DNA from 3 places in the Stenotrophomonas sp. LM091 genome. Region 2 is predicted to be linked to each of the others. Evidence: predicted binding sites of a transcription regulator. Region 2 holds the regulator's gene; each other region holds the start of a gene.
The links. Region 2 encodes FliA, which starts transcription of late flagellar genes. Its sites were predicted from a motif close to TAAAGTTTNNCNNNCNNNGGCCGATAA; they were not measured.
Positions count from the first base shown of each region.

Region 1: BIZ42_RS07690 (methyl-accepting chemotaxis protein) is a predicted target of FliA. The motif match lies at 2,959-2,985, and genes of this name have one in related genera.
Region 3: BIZ42_RS08725 (methyl-accepting chemotaxis protein) is a predicted target of FliA. The motif match lies at 3,511-3,537, and genes of this name have one in related genera.

Region 1 covers NZ_CP017483.1:1,752,961-1,759,445, forward strand. Annotated here, with positions in the region: gene BIZ42_RS07685 (excinuclease ABC subunit UvrA) at 1-245, opposite strand, end outside; gene BIZ42_RS07690 (methyl-accepting chemotaxis protein) at 369-2,930, opposite strand; gene BIZ42_RS19520 (hypothetical protein) at 3,240-3,383, shown strand; gene BIZ42_RS07695 (hypothetical protein) at 3,380-3,577, shown strand; gene BIZ42_RS07700 (nuclear transport factor 2 family protein) at 3,703-4,224, shown strand; gene BIZ42_RS07705 (MFS transporter) at 4,250-5,455, opposite strand; gene BIZ42_RS07710 (MFS transporter) at 5,455-6,485, opposite strand, start outside.
Region 2 covers NZ_CP017483.1:4,170,147-4,176,631, reverse strand. Annotated here, with positions in the region: gene flhA (flagellar biosynthesis protein FlhA) at 1-2,080, shown strand, start outside; gene flhF (flagellar biosynthesis protein FlhF) at 2,230-3,960, shown strand; gene BIZ42_RS18555 (MinD/ParA family protein) at 3,947-4,834, shown strand; gene BIZ42_RS18550 (RNA polymerase sigma factor FliA) at 4,831-5,577, shown strand; gene cheY (chemotaxis response regulator CheY) at 5,594-5,986, shown strand; gene BIZ42_RS18540 (protein phosphatase CheZ) at 5,986-6,485, shown strand, end outside.
Region 3 covers NZ_CP017483.1:1,993,437-1,999,921, forward strand. Annotated here, with positions in the region: gene BIZ42_RS08705 (methyltransferase) at 1-758, opposite strand, end outside; gene BIZ42_RS08710 (aldo/keto reductase) at 984-1,943, shown strand; gene BIZ42_RS08715 (NAD(P)/FAD-dependent oxidoreductase) at 2,036-2,944, opposite strand; gene BIZ42_RS08720 (Rrf2 family transcriptional regulator) at 2,934-3,386, opposite strand; gene BIZ42_RS08725 (methyl-accepting chemotaxis protein) at 3,568-5,700, shown strand; gene BIZ42_RS08730 (LysR family transcriptional regulator) at 5,776-6,485, opposite strand, start outside.

The sequences.
Region 1 (6,485 bases), 1.9 Mb from region 2:
AGGGCCACCGCCGGTGGCAGCCCTTCGATCGCGTCCACGTCCGGCACGCCGACCTGGTCGATCAGGCGACGTGCGTAGGGCGACAGCGATTCCAGGTAGCGCCGCTGTGCCTCGGCGTAAAGCGTGCCGAACGCCAGCGAAGACTTGCCCGAGCCGGAGATGCCGGAGAACACCACCAGCGCATCGCGCGGGATCTCGACATCCACATTCTTCAGGTTGTGTTCGCGTGCACCCCGGACGCGCACGAAGGCATCCGGGGCAGTGGGAGGCGACGGCCGGCGCGTGGATTTCTTCATAGGTGGACAATAGCGAACCACAGCGCCGGCTCACCGCCGGTGAAGAACGGTGAGCGCGGCCTTGACGCAGCCTCAGGCCGTCGCCCGCACACGCGCCGGCGGCGGTGGCGTCACGACGAAGGCATCCACCGCTTCGCCCAGCAGCGAGGCCTGGCGGTCCAGGGCGCGCGCCGAGGCCGAAGCCTCTTCCACCAGCGCCGCATTCTGCTGCGTGCTGCCATCCATCTGCAGCAACGTCTGGCTCACCTGCTCGATGCCCGCCGTCTGCTGCTGCGACGCGGCTGAAATGCTGGCCATGATCGATGTGACCCGCTGCACGCTGCCGACGATCTCACCCATGGTCGCACCCGCGTCATCGACCTGGCGCGTGCCGGCATCGACCTTCTCCACCGAGGCTTCGATCAGCTGCTTGATCTGGCGCGCGGCGTCGGCACTGCGTTGTGCCAACAGGCGCACTTCGCTGGCCACCACCGCGAAGCTGCGCCCCTGCTCGCCGGCCCGCGCCGCTTCCACGGCGGCGTTCAGGGCCAGGATGTTGGTCTGGAACGCGATCCCGTCGATCACCCCGGTGATCTCCCCGATCCGCCGCGAGGACAGGGCGATATCGGCCATGGTGGTGACCACCTGCGCCACCGATTCGCCGCCGCGGGCCGCAACTTCGGCCGCGCGTATCGCCAGTTGGTTGGCCTGCTGCGCTGAATCCGCGTTCTGCCGGACGGTGGCCGAGAGCGCCTCCATCGACGAGGCCGTCTCTTCCAGGTGCGCCGCCTGGCGCTCGGTGCGATCGGAGAGGTCGTGGTTGCCGGCGACGATCTCCCCGGCGGCATGGTTGATCGCCAGCGACGCCTGCTGGATGCGCGCGACGATGTCGGTCAGCTGCATCACCGTAGCATTGGCATCGTCGCGCAGGCGGGCGAACACGCCGTGGAAGTCACCGTGCATGCGGACGCGCAGATCGCCCTGCGATAGGGCCGAGAGGAGCCCCTGCAGCCCGGACAGATTGCTCTGGAACGTATCGAGCAGGTGGTTGATGCTCAGGGCCAGGGTTTTGACGAAGCCCTGCTTGTCGTCCACCGTGATGCGCTCGTGCAGTTCCCCCCGTGCGGCGGCGTCCACCAGTGCGGCGACTTCGTTTTCCACCGTGGTTTCCAGCGCGCGGCTGCGCCACTCCACCGCTGCGCCCAGCAGCTGGCCGTGGTCCACGATCGGGGTGATCACCAGCTGGTAGCGGATGCCCGCGTGCTCGATCTCGCGGCTGGCGCGCTGGCCGGCCTGCAGCGTCGGCACCAGGGTGGCGAAGGCCGGATGCAGGGCGGCAGCCGGTTGGCCGCTCCAGTCCGCGTGCGTGAGCTGCAGTTCGGCCAGCAGCGCCTGGTTGAGGAAACCGATCTGCCCCTCACCGTCGAGCACCATCACCCCGGTCTGTGCGCAGTCCAGCGCCTGGCGGGCACGGGTGTTGTCGCGCGCGGCCGCGCGCTCGGCGTCGATCCGCTCACGCAGGCGGTGCTGCATGTGGCGCAGGCGCGCGGCCAGCTGGCCGATTTCATCGTGCGGATTATGCAGGGGCAGGACGGTGTCGAGTCGATCCTCGGCGATGTCCTCGGCAAAGCGCAACGTATCGGTGATCGGGTGGCGCACCGCGCGCAGCACCAGCAGCAGCGTGGCGATCAGCACCACCGCGACCAGCAGCAGCGTGAGCGCGAATACGATCCCCATGGTGCTGGCCCGCGCGGCCTGTCGCTCGCGTGCCGCCGCCAAGGCCAGCGTCTGCGCCTGTTGCAGCGCCTGCAGCCCGGGGCCGATCTGGGCCGCGGTCTCGGCCAGTGACTGCGCTTCCACGTCCAGCCCGATGCGGGCAGCGGTGTAGGCCAACAGCGCGCCCTGGTAGTCGTCCATCTGCGTCCGCAGTGCCTCCTGTATCTCCGGCCCCAGGCGCGCCTGGCCCAGTGCGAGATCGAAGGGCAGCTTCTGTTCGCTGGCGCGATCGGTGTGCGCCGAATCGCCGGTGAGCAGCAGCAGGCTCTCCTCGCGGCGCATCTTCTGCAGCTGGGCCATCAGCGCCGGGCGCGCGCTGGCCTCGACGCTGGCCTCCAGCGTGGCAGCCGCTGCTTCCAGCTGTGCACGCAGGCCGGCATCGCCGCGTCCCATCTCGTCCACGCGGGCGTTCAACGCGGTGATGCCCTCGGCAAAGTCGGCTGCCCGCGTCGCCAACTCACGCAGCGCACCGGCACTGCCGGCATCGTGCGGATCGCGCTGCAGCCGGGCCAGCGTGGCCTGCAAGCGCTGGTGCGCCGCCTGCAGGGCGTCGCGATCGACATCATCGAAGGTGCTGGCATACCGTGTCTGCAGGCGTCTCGCCTCGGCGACTTCGGTTGCCAGCGTGGCCGCCAGCGCGGCCTCCTGCTGGTGGGCGGCGAAGGTCTCGGCCGCCCGCTCGGTATCATGCCGCGTCCAGCCGTACACCACGGCCACCGCGAACAGGCCCAGGCCGCAGATCAGCAGGCTGGCCCTGAGTTTCTGTGCCACGCTGAGACGACCGAGCCCGGCCAACCGGGACGGCGGGGCCAGACGGAAGCGGAACCGGTCGCCCAGGCGGGCGACGAACAACGACAGGCGGCGGGGGACAGCCGACATCACGTACTCCAGGCGGAAGGACGCATCGATATCGGCGGGTTTTGGATGAACTTTAGGGCCCATCTCAACCAGCGGCCGTGGCGTCGCCAGCGGCTCCCGTTGTAAGCGAGCCAGACGACGAAGTGATGACGGTCCGGCGACGAGCGCCCTGCGGCTCGGGGTATCCCTCGCAGGGACAGCGCCTTCACGGCGATTGCGCTGAACTAGCGCTGGGGTCGCGGCCGGGGCCGCTGCAGGCGCCGGTGCGCGCCACCGCGCCTTGGGCCGATCACGACGCATCAACGCCATACCGCACGGAGAGAGACCGCCATGAATGCCGCCTTCAAGATCTTTCTGCTCGCCGGTGCACTGCTGTACGGCCTGCCGGGGCTGGTGTGGTGGGTAAACCATCGGCGGGCCAAGCGCGCACGGCTGGCCCAGGGCGCGATCAGCGTCGAGGTCCGCGCGCCATGAGCGGAAGCGAAAGCACCCGGGCGCCCCTGACTGAAGAACAGCGGCAGATCCTTCGCGACATCAACGCTACGCGTCCGGTCAGCGATGAGGCGGCCAACTGGGCCGTCAAGGCCGGCTACGCCGCGCAGGCCGAAGACGGTGACATCGACCTCACCCAGGCCGGTCGCCAGCGGGTGGACTCCAGCACGCTGTAGGGGGCCACTGCCCTCGCCCGTGATTCCGTGCGCCGGAGGTCATCCGTCCGAATGACACTTGAAGGGCGTCCCGGCCCGTGCGAAAAGTGACGCCCGCTCTGGTCCGATCGAAGCAGGCACTGCCGATGAAACGCTCCCCCGCTGTTGTCGCCGCCGTGCTCGCGGCTGCCGGCATGCTCGCGCCCCTGGCGGCATCCGCTGGCGAGGAGGCCGAAGACGCCGCTGCCCTTACGCGCACCATCACCGGATTGGATGACCAGGTCTTCGACGCTTACAACCGCTGCGACCTGGAGACCTTTACCCGCTACTTTTCGCCTACCGTCGAGTTCTATCACGACAGCGGCGGGGCCACGTTCGATCGCGACACGGTGGTCTCCAACACGCGCAAGTACATTTGCCACAAGGTCCGCCGCGAACGGGTTCCCGGGACGCTCAAGGTCTACCCGATCAAGAACTTCGGCGCGATCGAGGAAGGCGAGCACCGCTTCTGCGAGGTGGCCACCGGCAAGTGCGAAGGCAGCGCGAAGTTCGTGATGGTCTGGCAGCACAAGGACGGGCAATGGCAGATGACCCGGGTGCTGAGCTACGGCCATCGCGCGTTGACCGTGGCTGAAAAGGCGGCGCTGGAGACGACAGGACAAAAGTGAGGCCTGGCAGGGTCGGTCCGCACTGTCACAGTGCGCCTGAGGGCTTGCCGGTATCCCGTTGCGCCGGTTGCATCCGGCGGCCGGCAATGCACACCACCACCGCCGCGACCGCGAAGCCTCCGGCGAGCCAGAGATTGGCGGTCAGGCCATACTGGTCCAGTGCCTGGCCCCCCATCCATGCCCCGGATGCGATACCGATGTTGAAGGCGCCGACGTAGAGCGAGGAGGCGACCTCCACCGCCCCTGGTGCGGCCTTCATCATCCACGTCATCAGGCCCACCGATACCCCGCCGTAGGCCAGCCCCCACGCCAGCAGCGCCATGGCGCCGCCCAGGCGGGAATCGCCGATGGACAGGAACAGCAACGGGGCCAGCACCAGGCCCGCCGCGATCAGCGACACCGTCAGCGGGGTACGTCGTGCTGCCACGATGCCGGCGATGAAGTTGCCTGCCATCCCGGCGGCGCCGTAGCCGAACAACAACAGCCCGACCCAGCGCGCGTCGAAGCCCGACACCGACAGCAGCAGCGGCCGCACGAAGGTAAAGGCGATGAAGTGTCCGGCCACCAGCAGGAAGGTCAGCATCAGCCCGAGCTGCAGCCCGCGGTTGCCCAGCGCGTGCCCGAATTGACGCAGGGGGGTCGCACCGGACGAAGGCAGCCGGGGCATGACGGCCATATGCAGGACGAGTACGGCACCTCCCAACAGCGCCATGCTGCCGAACGCCCAGCGCCATCCCAGCAGTTCACCGATCAGCGCACCCAGTGGAACGCCCAGTACCGACGCCGCCGCCACGCCGCCGAAGATGAGCGATGTTGCCAGGCCAACCGATCGGGCGGCCACCAGCCGCACCGCCAGGCCGCCGGCAATGGCCCAGATGCCGCCCATGCAGAGCCCGACCAGCACGCGGGCTGCCAGCATCCAGGCCAGGGTCGGTGCCAGCGCGGAGACCAGGTTGGCGATGACCAGAATCCCCAGCAGCGCGCACAGCAGCGTGCGGCGATCCACGCTGCCGGCGCTGATCACCACCAGCGGTGCGAACAGCGCTGCCAGCAGTGCGGGCAGCGAGACCATCACGCCTGCGGTGCCGGTGCTCGTTCCCAATGCGTCGGCGATCGACGTCAGCAGCCCTACCGGCAACATTTCCGTGGTGACGACCGAGAAGGTGGCCAGACTGGCGGCGGTGACCGCCCACCACGCGCGCGGCGATGTCGATTCCACGTGCGTGCGCATCAGCCTTCCCCCAGGTCGCGGTCGTCGCGCGGCCGCAACTGTCGATACGCGACCACGGCCGCCAGCAGCACCGCACCGCCGGCAGTGACCGCCAGCAGGAATCCAGCGCGCGCGCCGTACGCATCCACTCCGTAGCCTGACATCGCCGCGCCCAGCGCCACGCCCACGTTCAGCGCCGCCAGCAGCCAGGTCATGCCCTCGGTGAGCTGGCGCGCCGGTACCTGCTGCTCGATCAGCGACATCGCCACGATCATCGTCGGTGCGAAGAAGGCGCCGGCCACGAGCACCGTCGCCACAAGTGAGCCGATGCTGCCGACCAGTAGCAGCGGCACGGTCGTCAGGGCAGTCGCCATTCCACCCAGCAGCACCAGGCGATGCAGTGGCGCCTTCAGTTTGAGTGCGCCGAACAGGACCCCGGACAGACAGGACCCGGCCGCATACGCAGAGAGCACCAGGCTCGCCGCGGCCGGCTGGCCCAACTGCGCCGCGTAGGCGACGCTGACGATATCGATGGTGCCCACGATCACCCCCATCGCCACCATCAGCAGCGCCAGCCAGCGCACGCTTGCCAGGCCGATCACGGACCCTGAGTGCTCGCCGGTCGATGGCACGGCCTCGATGGGCGGCTCGGTCCTGCGCTGGGCGACCAGGGCGAAGACGCCGATCGGCAGCAGCATGGCCGCGGCAAGCACGCCGGCCTGCGGAAACAGCGAGACCGCCAGACCGACGGAGAGCGGCGGCCCGGCAATGAAGGTCACTTCATCGAACACCGTTTCCAGCGAGTACGCCGTCTGCAGGCGCGGCTGACCGCGGTAGAGCGCCGTCCAGCGCGCGCGCACCATCGCCGACAGGCTGGGCATGGCACCGGCGAGCAGTGCACCGACGAACAGCAGCGCGACCGGGGCGTGGTACCACGAGCCGCCGAGCAGGAGCAGAAGGCCGATCACGCTGATGCCGGTCGCCATCGGCAGTACCCGGCGCTGCCCCTGCCGGTCCACCAGGCGCGAGACCTGCGGAGACACCAGTGCAT
Region 2 (6,485 bases):
GAACGCGCGCCGCGCGCTGGACATGATCCGCCACGGGCTGGGTGCCCCGCTGATCGTGCTGGCCCTGCTGGCGATGGTGGTGGTGCCGTTGGCGCCGCCCGTGCTGGACGCGCTGTTCACCTTCAACATCGCCATCTCGCTGATGGTGCTGCTGGCGGTGGTCTATGTGAAGCGCCCGCTGGACTTCACCATCTTCCCGATCGTGCTGCTGATCACCACCATGCTGCGGCTGGCGCTGAACGTGGCCTCCACCCGCGTGATCCTGCTGCACGGCCAGAACGGCCACGAGGCCGCCGGCAAGGTGATCGCCTCGTTCGGCGAGTTCGTCATCGGCGGCAACTACGCGGTCGGCATCGTGGTGTTCGCGATTCTGACCATCATCAACTTCGTGGTGATCACCAAGGGCGCCGGCCGCGTGTCCGAAGTGACCGCACGCTTCATCCTCGATGCCATGCCCGGCAAGCAGATGGCGATCGACGCCGATCTCAACGCCGGTTTGCTGACGCGTGAAGAGGCCAAGGCCCGCCGCGAGGAGGTCCGCGAGGAAGCCGACTTCTACGGCGCAATGGACGGTGCCAGCAAGTTCATCCGCGGCGATGCGATCGCCGGCATCCTGATCCTGTTCATCAACCTGGTCGGCGGCCTGGCGGTCGGCGTGCTGCAGCATGGCATGCCCTTCGGCGATGCCGCCGCGACCTACACCCTGCTCTCCATCGGTGACGGCCTGGTGGCCCAGCTGCCGGCCCTGCTGGTGTCCTCGGCGGTGGCCATGCTGGTCACCCGCGCCTCGCGCTCTCAGGACATGGCCCAGGCCATGATGGGCCAGGTATTCGGCCAGTACCGCGCACTGACCATCGCCGCGGCGATCCTTGCAGTCGTCGGCCTGGTCCCGGGCATGCCCAACGTCGCCTTCTTGACGCTGGCCGCCATCCTGGGCTTCATCGCCTGGAAGGCGTGGAAGAAGAGCACCGCCCAGGCCGCGGCGGCTGATTCCCCGGCCGCCAATCGCCCCGATACCCTCGGCCTGCCCGGTGCAGCGCCCTCGCCCACCGCCGAGCTGACCTGGGACGAACTGCGCCCGGTCGACCCGCTCGGCCTGGAAGTCGGCTACCGGCTGATCCCGCTGGTGGACAAGAACCAGGGCGGCGAGCTGATGGCCCGGATCAAGGGCGTGCGCCGCAAGCTCACCCACGACATCGGCTTCCTGATTCCCTCGGTGCATATCCGCGACAACCTGGAACTGCCGGCGACCGCGTACCGCCTGCTGATCCACGGGGTGCCGGTGGCCACCGCGGAGATCCATCCCGACCGCGAACTCGCGCTGGACCCGGGCAGTGCGCTGGGCACGCTGGAAGGCATTGCCGGCAAGGATCCCGCCTTCGGCCTGGATGCCACCTGGATCCAGCCGCACCAGCGCGCCAATGCCGAATCGATGGGCTACACCGTGGTCGACCCGGCCACCGTGGTCGCCACCCATCTGTCGCACCTGATCCGCGAGCACGCCCCGGAGCTGCTCGGCCACGAGGAAGTGCAGCAGCTGCTGGCCAACCTGGCCAAGAGCGCCCCCAAGCTCGTCGAAGACCTGACACCCAAGTCGCTGCCGCTGTCGGCCGTGGTGCGGGTATTGCAGAACCTGCTGATCGAGCGCATCCCGATCCGCCAGCTGCGCAAGATCGTCGAATCGCTGGTGGAAAGCGCGCCGACCAGCCAGGACCCGGCCGTGCTCACCGCTGCCGTGCGCAACGCGCTGGGCCGTTTCATCGTGCAGGAGATCGCCGGGATGTCGCCGGAGCTGCCGGTGTTCACCCTCAACCCGCAACTGGAACGGGTCTTGCAGGAGTCCACGCAGGGCAACGGCGCCGCGCTGGAACCCGGACTCGCCGAGCGACTGCATCAAAGCCTGGCCGAATGTGTCGGCAAGCAGGAAGCGAAGAACGAGCCCGCGGTCGTGCTGGTGCCTGGCCCGGTACGTGCGGCGCTGGCACGGCTGGTACGCCACAGCGTCCCCTCGCTGTCCGTACTCGCCTACAGCGAGGTGCCCGAGGACAAACGGTTGAAGCTGGTCGGCACGATCAGTTGAGCCGGACGCCCGACGGTACCGCGACAGAAAACAGACACCTCATTCGATTTCACCGCAGCAGGAAATAAAGGGACTCCCTGACCGTGCAGACCACCGACAACCAGCGTTTCCCTTCCACGACTCCGCCGCCCCAGTCCCGGTACCACAGCATGAAAATCAAACGCTTCGTCGCCTCCGATATGCGCTCGGCCATGAACCTGGTGCGCAAGGAACACGGACCGGACGCAGTGATCCTGTCCAACCGCCGGATCGAGGAAGGTGTCGAAATCGTGGCGGCGGCCAACTATGACGAAAGCGCCGTGCAGCGTGCGCTGGAAGCGGCCCGCAAGGACGTGGCCCCACCGCCGGTGCCGCGCCCGCGCAGCGCCGCCGATGCCGTGATCGCCGCCGTGACCCGCCGCAGGGCCCCGGTCGCCGCGCCCGAGCCGGTGGCCGCGACCACCTCGGCCGTCGCCGCGCTGGCCCGCGCCGCCGTCGGCGCCACCGGTCGCACCCTGGATACCGCCAACGAGATCGTGCCGCCGCCGGGCAGCAGTGGCTTCGCCGCCACCCTGGCCCGTGCCAGCGTCGGCCCGGCCGTCAACGAACCGTCGCTGCCGGAGCAGATCTTCGCGCCGTTCAATGTCGAGCAGGCCGCGGCCGCGTCGCCAGCGCTGCTGCAGCCTGAGCCGCTTGTCGCCGAGCCCACCGTGGCGGCCGTGAACCCGCCGATCAACCGCGCGCGCTTCGTCATCGACCCGCCGATGGACGACGAACCGCACTTCCAGATGCACGTGCCGGCCGCCGCCGTGGCGATGCCGCCGCTGCCGGTCAGCGTCACCGTGCCGCCGGCCCTGCCTGCTGCCGAGAGCGTCGTGGCAGCGCCGGACACGGTCGCCCAGGCGCGTGCCGAAAACCCGGCGCCCGCCGTTGTCGCCGAACCGGCGCAGGCCCAGCCGCAGCCGGCCGCCGAACTGGTGGTGGTGCAGCGTGATGACGAAGAGATCCGCCAGCTGCGTCACGAAGTGGCCGGCATGCGCCAGGTCATCGAGCGCGAGATGAACCGCTTCACCGACGAGCGCCTGCGCGGCTCGCCGGTCCGCGCCGCCGCGCTGGACCTGATGGACGAGTACGGCTTCGATGCCGGCATCAGCCGCGACGTGGCCATGCAGATTCCGCTGGACACCGAAGCCCACCGCGGCCGCGGGCTGATGCTCGGCCTGCTCTCCAAAAAGCTGCCGATCGCCCCGGTCGACCCGCTCGACGCCGGCGGCGTGATCGCCCTGGTCGGCCCCACCGGCGCCGGCAAGACCACCACCATCGCCAAGCTGGCCTCGCGCTTCGCCGAGGCGCATGCGGCCCGCGATGTCGCCCTGGTCACCACCGATACCGGCCGCATCGGCGCCCGCGAGCAGCTGTACGGCTTCGGCCGGCAGCTTGGCATCGCGGTCCATGAGGCCAGCAGCGGCAGCGATCTGAACCAACTGCTGGAGCGCCTGAAGGACTACAAGCTGGTCCTGATCGACACCGCGGGCCTGGGCCCGCGTGACCGCGCCCTGGCCGCCCAGCTGCAGTGGCTGCGCGCGGCCCAGCAGATCCGCACCCTGCTGGTGCTGCCGGCCAACACCAGCTTCGGCGACATGGACGAGGTGGTCCGCCGCTTCAGCGCCGCCAACCCGCAGGGCGTGGTGCTGAGCAAGCTGGACGAGACCGGCCGCTTCGGCAGCGCCCTGTCGGTGGCCGTGGACCACCGCCTGCCGATCACCTGGGTCACCGATGGCCAGGACGTTCCTGAAGACCTGCACCGTGCCAGTGCGGCCAATCTTGTACTTCGCCTTGAAGATTTGCGCCGCGCGGCCGATATGCCCTGCAACCCGGAGTTGAACCATGCCGTCGCGTGAGTACGCCAAGCTGACCAAGACCTTCCCGTTGTCGGCTACCCGAAGCCAGCCGCTGGGCCCGGTCCGCACCATCGCCGTCACCGGCGGCAAGGGCGGCGTGGGCAAAACGAACGTTTCGGCCAATCTGGCCGTGGCGCTGGCAGACATGGGCAAACGCACGCTGCTGCTGGACGCCGACCTCGGCCTGGCCAACATCGACGTGATCCTGGGCCTGCAGCCGAAGGTGACCCTGGCCGACCTGGTCGCCGGGCGCTGCACGCTGGAAGAAGTGATCATGGAAGGCCCCGGTGGCGTGCTGGTGGTCCCGGCTGCCTCCGGCCGCCGCCACATGGCCGAACTGCAGCCGGCCGAACACGTCGGCCTGGTCAATGTGTTCTCCGAGCTCGAGCGCGAGCTGGACATCATGATCGTGGACACCGCCGCCGGCATCACCGATGGCGTGCTCACCTTCTGCCAGGCCGCGCAGGACACCGTGGTGGTGGTCTGCGACGAGCCGGCCTCGATCACCGATGCCTACGCCCTGATCAAGGTGCTCTCGCGCGAGCGCGGCGTGGACCGGATCCAGGTGGTGGCCAACATGGTCCGCGACCCGAACGAAGGCCGCGTGCTGTACGAGAAGCTATCCCGCGTGTGCGAGAAGTTCCTCGCCGATGTCTCGCTGAACTACCTGGGCTGCGTGCCGCAGGATGACTGGCTGCGCCTGTCGGTGCAGCGCCAGCAGCCGGTGGTGAAGGCCTACCCGTCGAGCCCGGCCGCCCTGGCGCTGACCGAGATCGCGCGCCGCACCGCCCGCTGGCAGGCCCCGACCGAGCCGCGTGGCGGGGTCGAGTTCTTCCTGGAACGCATCCTCAAGCAACGCGGGGTGACGGTATGAAGGGCGCAGCACAATACAAAGAGGTCCAGCGGACCGCGGCCAACGAGTGCATTGCCCAGCACTCGGACCTCGTCCGGCGGATCGCCCACCATCTTGCCGCGCGCCTGCCGGCGAGCGTGGAAGTGGACGACCTGATCCAGGCCGGCATGATGGGCCTGATCGAGGCCTCGCGCAGCTACGACGCCGACCAGGGCGCCTCGTTCGAGACCTACGCCTCGATCCGTATCCGCGGCTCGATGATCGACGAGATCCGCCGGGGCGACTGGGTGCCGCGCTCGGTCCACCGCCGTGCCCGGGATGCCGCCGCCACCATCCGTCGCCTCGAGCAGAGCACCGGCCGCGCCGCCAGCGCCACCGAAGTGGCGGCCGCGATGGACATGCCGCTGCCGGATTACCTGCGGCTGATGGAAGACGCCTCGCGCGGCCAGGTGCTGAGCCTGGAATCGCGGATCGAAGACCAGGGCGAGCTGGACACCGTCGCCCAGGGCGGCCCGACCCCGCAGCAGGTGCTGGAACGCGGCGAGTTCGGGCGCGAGCTGGGCAACGCGATCGGCCTGCTGCCCGAGCGCGAACAGCTGGTCCTGTCGCTGTACTACGAGCAGGAACTGAACCTGAAAGAGATCGGCGCCGTACTGGGTGTGAGCGAATCGCGCGTGTGCCAGATCCATGGCCAGGCCGTGCTGCGCCTGCGGGGCCGGCTGAAGATCTTCGAGGCGGCAGACGCCGGCCTCGAGAACCATTGAAATCGAGGAAAGTGCTTTGAACAAGAACATGCGTATCCTGATCGTCGACGACTTCTCGACCATGCGTCGTATCGTCAAGAACCTGCTGGGCGATCTGGGCTTCACCAATACGGCCGAAGCCGAGGACGGGCATGCCGCGCTGGCGATGTTGCAGAGCCAGCCGTTCGATTTCGTGGTCACCGACTGGAACATGCCGGTGATGACCGGCATCGACCTGCTCAAGGCCGTGCGTGCCGATGCCAAGCTCAAGACCCTGCCGGTGCTGATGGTGACCGCCGAAGCCAAGCGCGAGCAGATCATCGAAGCGGCCCAGGCCGGCGTGAACGGCTACATCATCAAGCCCTTCACCGCACAGACCCTGGAAGAGAAGCTCGGCAAGATCTTCGAACGCCTGGCGGCGAGCGCCTGATGGAGACCCTGAGCGACAAATCCGCGCTGGTGCAGCGCCTGCAGGATGCCCTGGCCGCCCTGGAAAGTGGCGACGAAGCCGGCTGGCGCCGGGAAATCGACGCCCTCGCCGCGCTGCGCACGCAGCCGATGATGGCCGGCCTGAACCGCCTGGCCCGCGAACTCGGCCAGGCCCTGGGCGAGCTGCCCAGCCTGCCCAGCGAAGCCGGCGAACTGGATGACGCCTGCGCGCGCCTGGACCACGTGGTGGCGATGACCGAACAGGCCACCCACCGCACGCTGGACCTGGCCGAGGAATGTCGCTCGCTCACCGAACAGCTGCGCGCCAACGGGTTGACGCCCGACCAGGGCCAACAGCTCGACCGCATCCGTCACAATCTCACCGAAATCGCGCTGACGCAGAGCTACCAGGACCTCACCGGCCAGATCATCCGCCGCGTGGTGGGGATCGTGCGCCGCGTGCATGAAGGTTTCGGTGCGCTCGGCCTGCCGCCGCAGGA
Region 3 (6,485 bases), 2.1 Mb from region 2:
GCCTGGTACTTGGCTTCATCTGCCGCGTCATGCTGGTTGGTCGGCGGCAGCGTCCACACGCCATTCGGATAATCCTTGGTGTCGCGCGGGTTGGTGTTGATCTCGCTGCTGCCGGCCAGTTCGAAACCGGCGGCCTTGGCCATCGCGATCACCTGCTGCTGGCCGACATAACCGGTCTTGTCGTCGGCCGGCACATCGGCCTTGGCGCGGTGCTCCACCACGCCGAGCACGCCGCCCGGCTTGAGCACCGAGAAGAAGCCCTTGAACATGCCTTCAGCCTGGCCGCTGCTGCGCCAGTTGTGCACGTTGCGGAAGGTGAGCACGACATCGGCCGAGTTGGCTGGACCGAACACCGGGGCCTTCGGGTCATAAGCCACCACACGGCTCTTGCCGAACACGCTGGCGTCAGCGGCAAACTTCTTTTCCAGGCCCTCGCGGCTGCGCTGCTGGTAATCACGGCCACGCCCCTCCGGCACGGCCGCCGGGTCGACCACGGCGGCTACGTACTGGCCCTTGTCGTGCAGCAGCGGCGCGAGGATTTCCGAATACCATCCGTTGCCCGGGGTGATCTCGATGACGGTCTGGCCCGGCGCGACACCGAAGAACGACAGGGTCTGCGCTGGATGGCGGTAGGCATCGCGCTTGACGTTGGCCGGATCGCGGCGGCTGTCCTGCACGGCCTTCTGCACGGCCGGGGTGATCGCGACCTGCGCGTTCTGGCCGGCGGGCTTGATGGCCATCGCGGGCGCGGCAAGCATCAGGGTGGAGACAGTGAACAGGCAGGCACAGGTCAACGAACGGGCTTTCATCGGCGGGGCTTCCGGTAACGGGATGCGGCGAGACTAGCAGCCAAGCGTGCACAGGTGTTCACAAAGCGTTAGTGCGACGCAGCAATCCAGAACACTGTTTTGTGCCTGCTGCCGCAACGCTGTCACCCCCCCGGCCGTATCCTGTGGAAACGATTCCCAGGGAGAACATCACCCATGACTGCTACGCGCGAACTCGGTCGTTCCGGCCTCCATGTCGCTCCCATCGCCTTCGGTGGCAATGTCTTCGGCTGGAGTGCGGACGAGAAGACCTCCTTCGCCCTGCTCGATGCCTTCGTCGAGGCCGGCTTCAACCTGGTCGATACCGCCGATGTCTATTCGGCGTGGGTGCCCGGTAACCAGGGCGGCGAGTCGGAAACCATCCTGGGCCGCTGGTTCAAGCACAGCGGCAAGCGCGACAAGGTGGTGCTGGCGACCAAGGTGGCCAAGTGGTCCGAACACCCGGGCCTGTCGGCCGACAACATCACCGCCGCCGTGGAGGATTCGCTGCGCCGCCTGCAGACCGACGTGATCGATCTGTACCAGGCCCACGAAGATGATGAATCCACCCCGCTCGAATCCACGCTGGCTGCTTTCGGTCGCCTGATCGAACAGGGCAAGGTGCGCGCGATCGGTGCGTCCAACTACAGCGCCGAGCGCTTGCGAGATGCCTTGAAGGTCTCGGCCGATTACAAGCTGCCCCGCTACGAGACGCTGCAGCCGGAGTACAACCTGTACGACCGCGCCGGTTATGAAGCCGGGCTGGAAGCGGTCGTGCGCGACGCGCAGCTCGGCGTGATCAGCTACTACTCACTGGCCAGCGGCTTCCTCAGCGGCAAGTACCGCAGTGCCGCCGATGCGGGCAAGAGCAGCGCGCGCGGCCAGAGCGTGGTGGACAAGTACGTCAATCCGCGTGGCCTGCGCATCCTCGGCGCACTGGACGACGTCGCCAGCACGCATGGCGTGAGCCCGTCGCAGATCGCGATCGCCTGGTTGATCGCCCGCCCGGGCATCACCGCGCCGATCGTCAGCGCCACCAGTGTCGAGCAGTTGAACGATGTGCTGGCCGCCGCGAAGGTCGCGCTGTCGGCGCAGGAAGTGCAGCAGCTGGATGCGGCGAGCGCCGAACAGGCCTGAGCCCACCGCCATGGATGACGGACAGCCGCCCCGGGGCGGCTGTTTCCGTATGGGGCGGCGCTCGGTTTCCGGCCCGGCCGAGCGCCCTCGCCTTATCGGCTGGCCCGGCTGTCCTCGGCGACCAGCGCGTGGTGCAGGCTGACGCCGGCGCGCACGCCTTCGGCACTGGCCAGGCTGATGTTGCCGACCAGCGTTGCATCGCCCGCGGCATAGATGCCCGGCACGCTGGTCTGCTTGCCCGGGTCGACCTGGACCAGCACACCGACCGGGCTGTCCTCCAGCACGCAGCCCAGCTGTTCCACCAGGGGGGTCGCCATATGCTGGCGCGCGGTGACGAACAGCGCGCGCAGTTCGACCCGGCGGCCATCGGCGAGCACGGCAGCGCTCAGCGCCGGAGCCTCGCCTTCGAGACCGATCACCGCCTCGTGCTCGATGCCGACCCCGCGGTGCTGCAGGGCGGCGAGTTCCTCCGGTGCCAGTGTCATGCCGTGCGCGAACAGGGTGACGTTGCCCCAGTCCGCGAGCAACGCGGCCATCGTGGCGGATTTCGCATGCCCGCCCAGCAGGCCGATCGCGCCGCCGCCGATTTCGTAGCCATGGCAGTACGGGCAGTGCACCACGCTGTGGCCCCAGCGCTCGGCCAGGCCGGGCAGTTCGGGCAGTTCATCGGCGATGCCGGTGGCCAGCAGCAGCTTGCGCGTGGCCCAGGTGTCACCGTTGGCGGTGCCGACCACGAAGCCATCCACGGTCGGCTGGGCCGTGCTGACCCTATCGTTGACCCAGCGCACCGTCGGGTAGTCCAACAGCTGCGCCTTGGCGTTGCGCAGCAGCTCGGCGCCGGCGATGCCATCCTGGCCCAGAACGCCCTGGGAATGGGCGGCGAAGCGGTTGCGCGGCAGGCCGCTGTCGATCACCAGGATCTCGCGGCGCGCACGCGCCAGGATCAGGGCCGCGGACAGGCCGGCGAAACTGCCGCCGACGACAATCGCATCAAACGTCATGGGGAACTCCTGCAGCGTGGTGGGCCAGGTGGCGGGCGAATTCTTCGCCCAGCGTGGCCAGGGTGGTGTCACGCAGGCGGGCCTCGAGCAGCGCCTGGGCCTGGCGGTAACTGGCGTCCAGCGCCTCGTTGACCACGCGCTGCACCGGGCAGCCGCGCCCGGTCTCGCGCGCGCCGGTGTGCAGCAGGGGCGGCGCACCGATGGCGACATACACGTCGTGCAGGGTGATCTGCGCCGGTGCCCGCGCCAGTTGGCTGCCGCCGCCGTGGCCCCGCACCGTGGTCACCAGACCGCCCTTGTGCAGGGCGGACAGCAGGCGACGGATGACCACGGGGTGGGTGGGCAGGCAGGTCGCGAGCTGCTCGGAGGTGCGTGGGCCTTCCTGGCCGACCAGATGGGCCATCACATGCAGCGCGTCGGAAAACTGGTTACTGGATTTCATGTAACAACAATAGTTACATATAGCCAGCGTGTCCAGTCCTGCTTTGTTCCATATGTGAGCAAATTTCATCTACACGCCATCGTCACAACGTTTAATGGAACGGTAACCGTGATTGGCGTCGCACTTCAGGTCTTCTCCGGCAGACCGATACCGCATCGCCCTTCCTTACTTTTGATCTCTCATGACGTCCTCCGCACCGGCGCGTCCACGCGCCCTGAGTCTTCAATTCAAACTGCTGGGCGCGCTGTCGCTCGGCCTGGTCATCATCGTGCTGGCGGCCCTGGCCGGGCTGGGGTCGGCCTGGCGGAACCTGTCGGCCGAGGTGCCGGTCGAGGTCGCCCGCAAAGCGCAGGCCGAGCTGCTGCAGCGCGAGTTCCGGCTGCAGGTGCAGGAGTGGAAGAACGTGTTGATCCGCGGCGCCGATGAAGCGCTGCGCGAGCGCCACCTGGCGGCGTTCGATGCGGAAGGACGCCGCATTGAAGCCCTGGCCGGCACGCTGGCGACCAGCCGCGATGAACAGACACGCACGCTGGCCAACCGGTTCCTGGCCGAGCACCGCGCATTGGAGGCCCGCTACCGCGGCGCGCTGGAGGCGTTCGCGGCCAGTGGCTATGACACCCAGGCCGGCGACGCGCTGGTGCGCGGCGCCGACCGCGCCGTGGGCGCCACGCTGGATGCCCTGGCGGCGCGCGCCAGCGAACGGGCCGAGTACGAGACCAGTGCAACCTCCGAGCGCGCACGCGCCGCGCTGGTCGCCTCGGCCATGGTCACGGCGCTGGCGGCGCTGGTGCTGCTGGCCGTGCTCACCCTGTGGCTGCGGCGCGCGGTGATCGCCCCGGTGGTCGCGGTCGAAGCCGCGGCCCGCGCGGTGGCGCGCGGCGACCTGGAGCATGTGGTGGTGGTGCGCAGCGGCGATGAGATCGGTCGCCTTGGCACCGCGATGCGCGAGGTTACCCAGACCCTGAAGGGCGTGCTGGCCGCGCAGGCGACGATGGCCCAGCGCCACGACGCCGGTGAGATCAGCTACCGCATGGACGCCACGGCATTCCCGGGCGGCTATGGGCAGATGGTCCGCGACACCAACACCCTGGTCGCCAACCACATCCAGGTGAAGCTGCGGGCGATCGAGATCATGGGCCACTATGCCGTCGGCGATCTGTCGATGGACATGGAACGCCTGCCCGGCGAGAAGGCGGTGATCACCCAGGCGCTGGATACCGCCAAGGCCAACCTCGGTGCGATCAATGCCGAGATCAAACGATTGGCGGCGGCAGCGGCCGTGGGCGATTTCAGCCAGCGCGGCGATGAGGCACGCTACCAGCACGACTTCGGCGAGATGGTCGGCGGCCTCAACCGCCTGATGCAGACCACCGAGCAGGATCTGGGCGAAGTGTCGCGCGTGCTGCAGGCGATCGCCGGAGGTGATCTGAGCGCGCGCATGCGCGGCGACTTCCACGGCGTGTTCGCGCGCATGCGCGATGACATGGCGCGTACCACCGGTCAGCTGACCACCATCGTTGGCGACATCAAGCACGCCGCGCAGTCGATCCAGACCGCCGCCGGCGAGATCGCCGCGGGCAACAGCGACCTGTCGCGCCGCACCGAACAGCAGGCCGCCAACCTGGAAGAAACCGCCGCCTCGATGGAGGAACTCACCTCCACCGTGCGCCAGAACGCCGAGCATGCGCGCCAGGCCAACCAGCTCTCGATCAACGCCGCCTCGGTCGCTTCGCAAGGCGGCGAGGTGGTCGGCCAGGTGGTCACCACGATGGGGGCGATCCAGGCCTCGTCGCGGCAGATCGCCGAGATCATCAGCGTCATCGACGGCATCGCGTTCCAGACGAACATCCTTGCGCTCAACGCTGCGGTGGAAGCGGCGCGCGCCGGCGAGCAGGGCCGCGGCTTTGCGGTGGTCGCCAGCGAAGTGCGCACGCTGGCGCAGCGCTCGGCCAGCGCGGCCAAGGAGATCAAGGGGCTGATCGATCAATCCGTCACCGATGTCGACAGCGGCGCCGCGCTGGTGCAGCAGGCCGGACAGACCATGGGCGAGATCGTCGGCAGTGTGCAGCGCGTCACCGACATCATGGCCGACATCGCAGCCGCCTCGCAGGAGCAGTCCGCCGGGATCGAGCAGGTCAACCAGACCGTGGTGCAGATGGACCAGACCACGCAGCAGAACGCAGCGCTGGTGGAAGAAGCTTCAGCGGCGGCGCGCAGCATGGAAGACCAGGCGCTGGCCCTGAACGCGGCGGTGGATGTGTTCGTGCTGGATGCCGGGCGCGGTGCGATGGGCGGCTTGGCGCGCGCGGCATGATGCAGCCGTCGTGCCGGCCGCTGGCCGGCAACCGCACGCAGTGGGCATCGCGGGGGAGCCGGCCAGCGGCCGGCACTACCGGACGTAGGGCGTGCCGAGCATGGCCTGCGCCAGGTGATCGAGGAAGGAGCTGATCCGCGCCGAGACCGCCGTGTTGCGGTAGTACACGGCGTGGATCGGCTGGCGCACCTCCACGGTGATATCCGGCAGCACCTGCACCAGGGCGCCGGCCTCGCGGTCGCGGTGGGTCATGAAATCAGACAGGCTGACGATCCCGACCCCTTCCAGCGCCAGCCGGCGCAGCGTTTCGCCGCTGGAGACCGCCACCGCCGGGCGCACGTGCAGCAGCGCGTCGGTCGCCCCGGGCAGCGGCCAGTGATTGAGCGAGTCAGGCTCGTTGAAGCCGAGCAGGGTGTGCCCCGCCAGCGCATCCACGTCGCGCGGGGTACCGTGCTGCGCCAGATATGCCGGGCTGGCCATCACGCGCAGCCGGCTGTGGGCCAGCGGCCGCGCGTGCAGGGTGGAATCGGCCAGCGGCCCGATCCGGATCGCCACATCGGTGCGCCGCTCCAGCAGATCGATGTAGCGCTCGCTGCTGTTGAGCTCCAGCGCCACCTCGGGATAGCGCGCGCGGTAGCTGGCCACCAGCGGGGCGATCACGTGCAGGACGAACGGCATCGCCGCATCCACGCGCAGGCGCCCGGCCGGTCGCTCACGGCGCGCGGCGATCTGCTCTTCGGCTGCCTCCACCGAGGCCACGATCGCGCGTGCCTGGGCCAGGAACG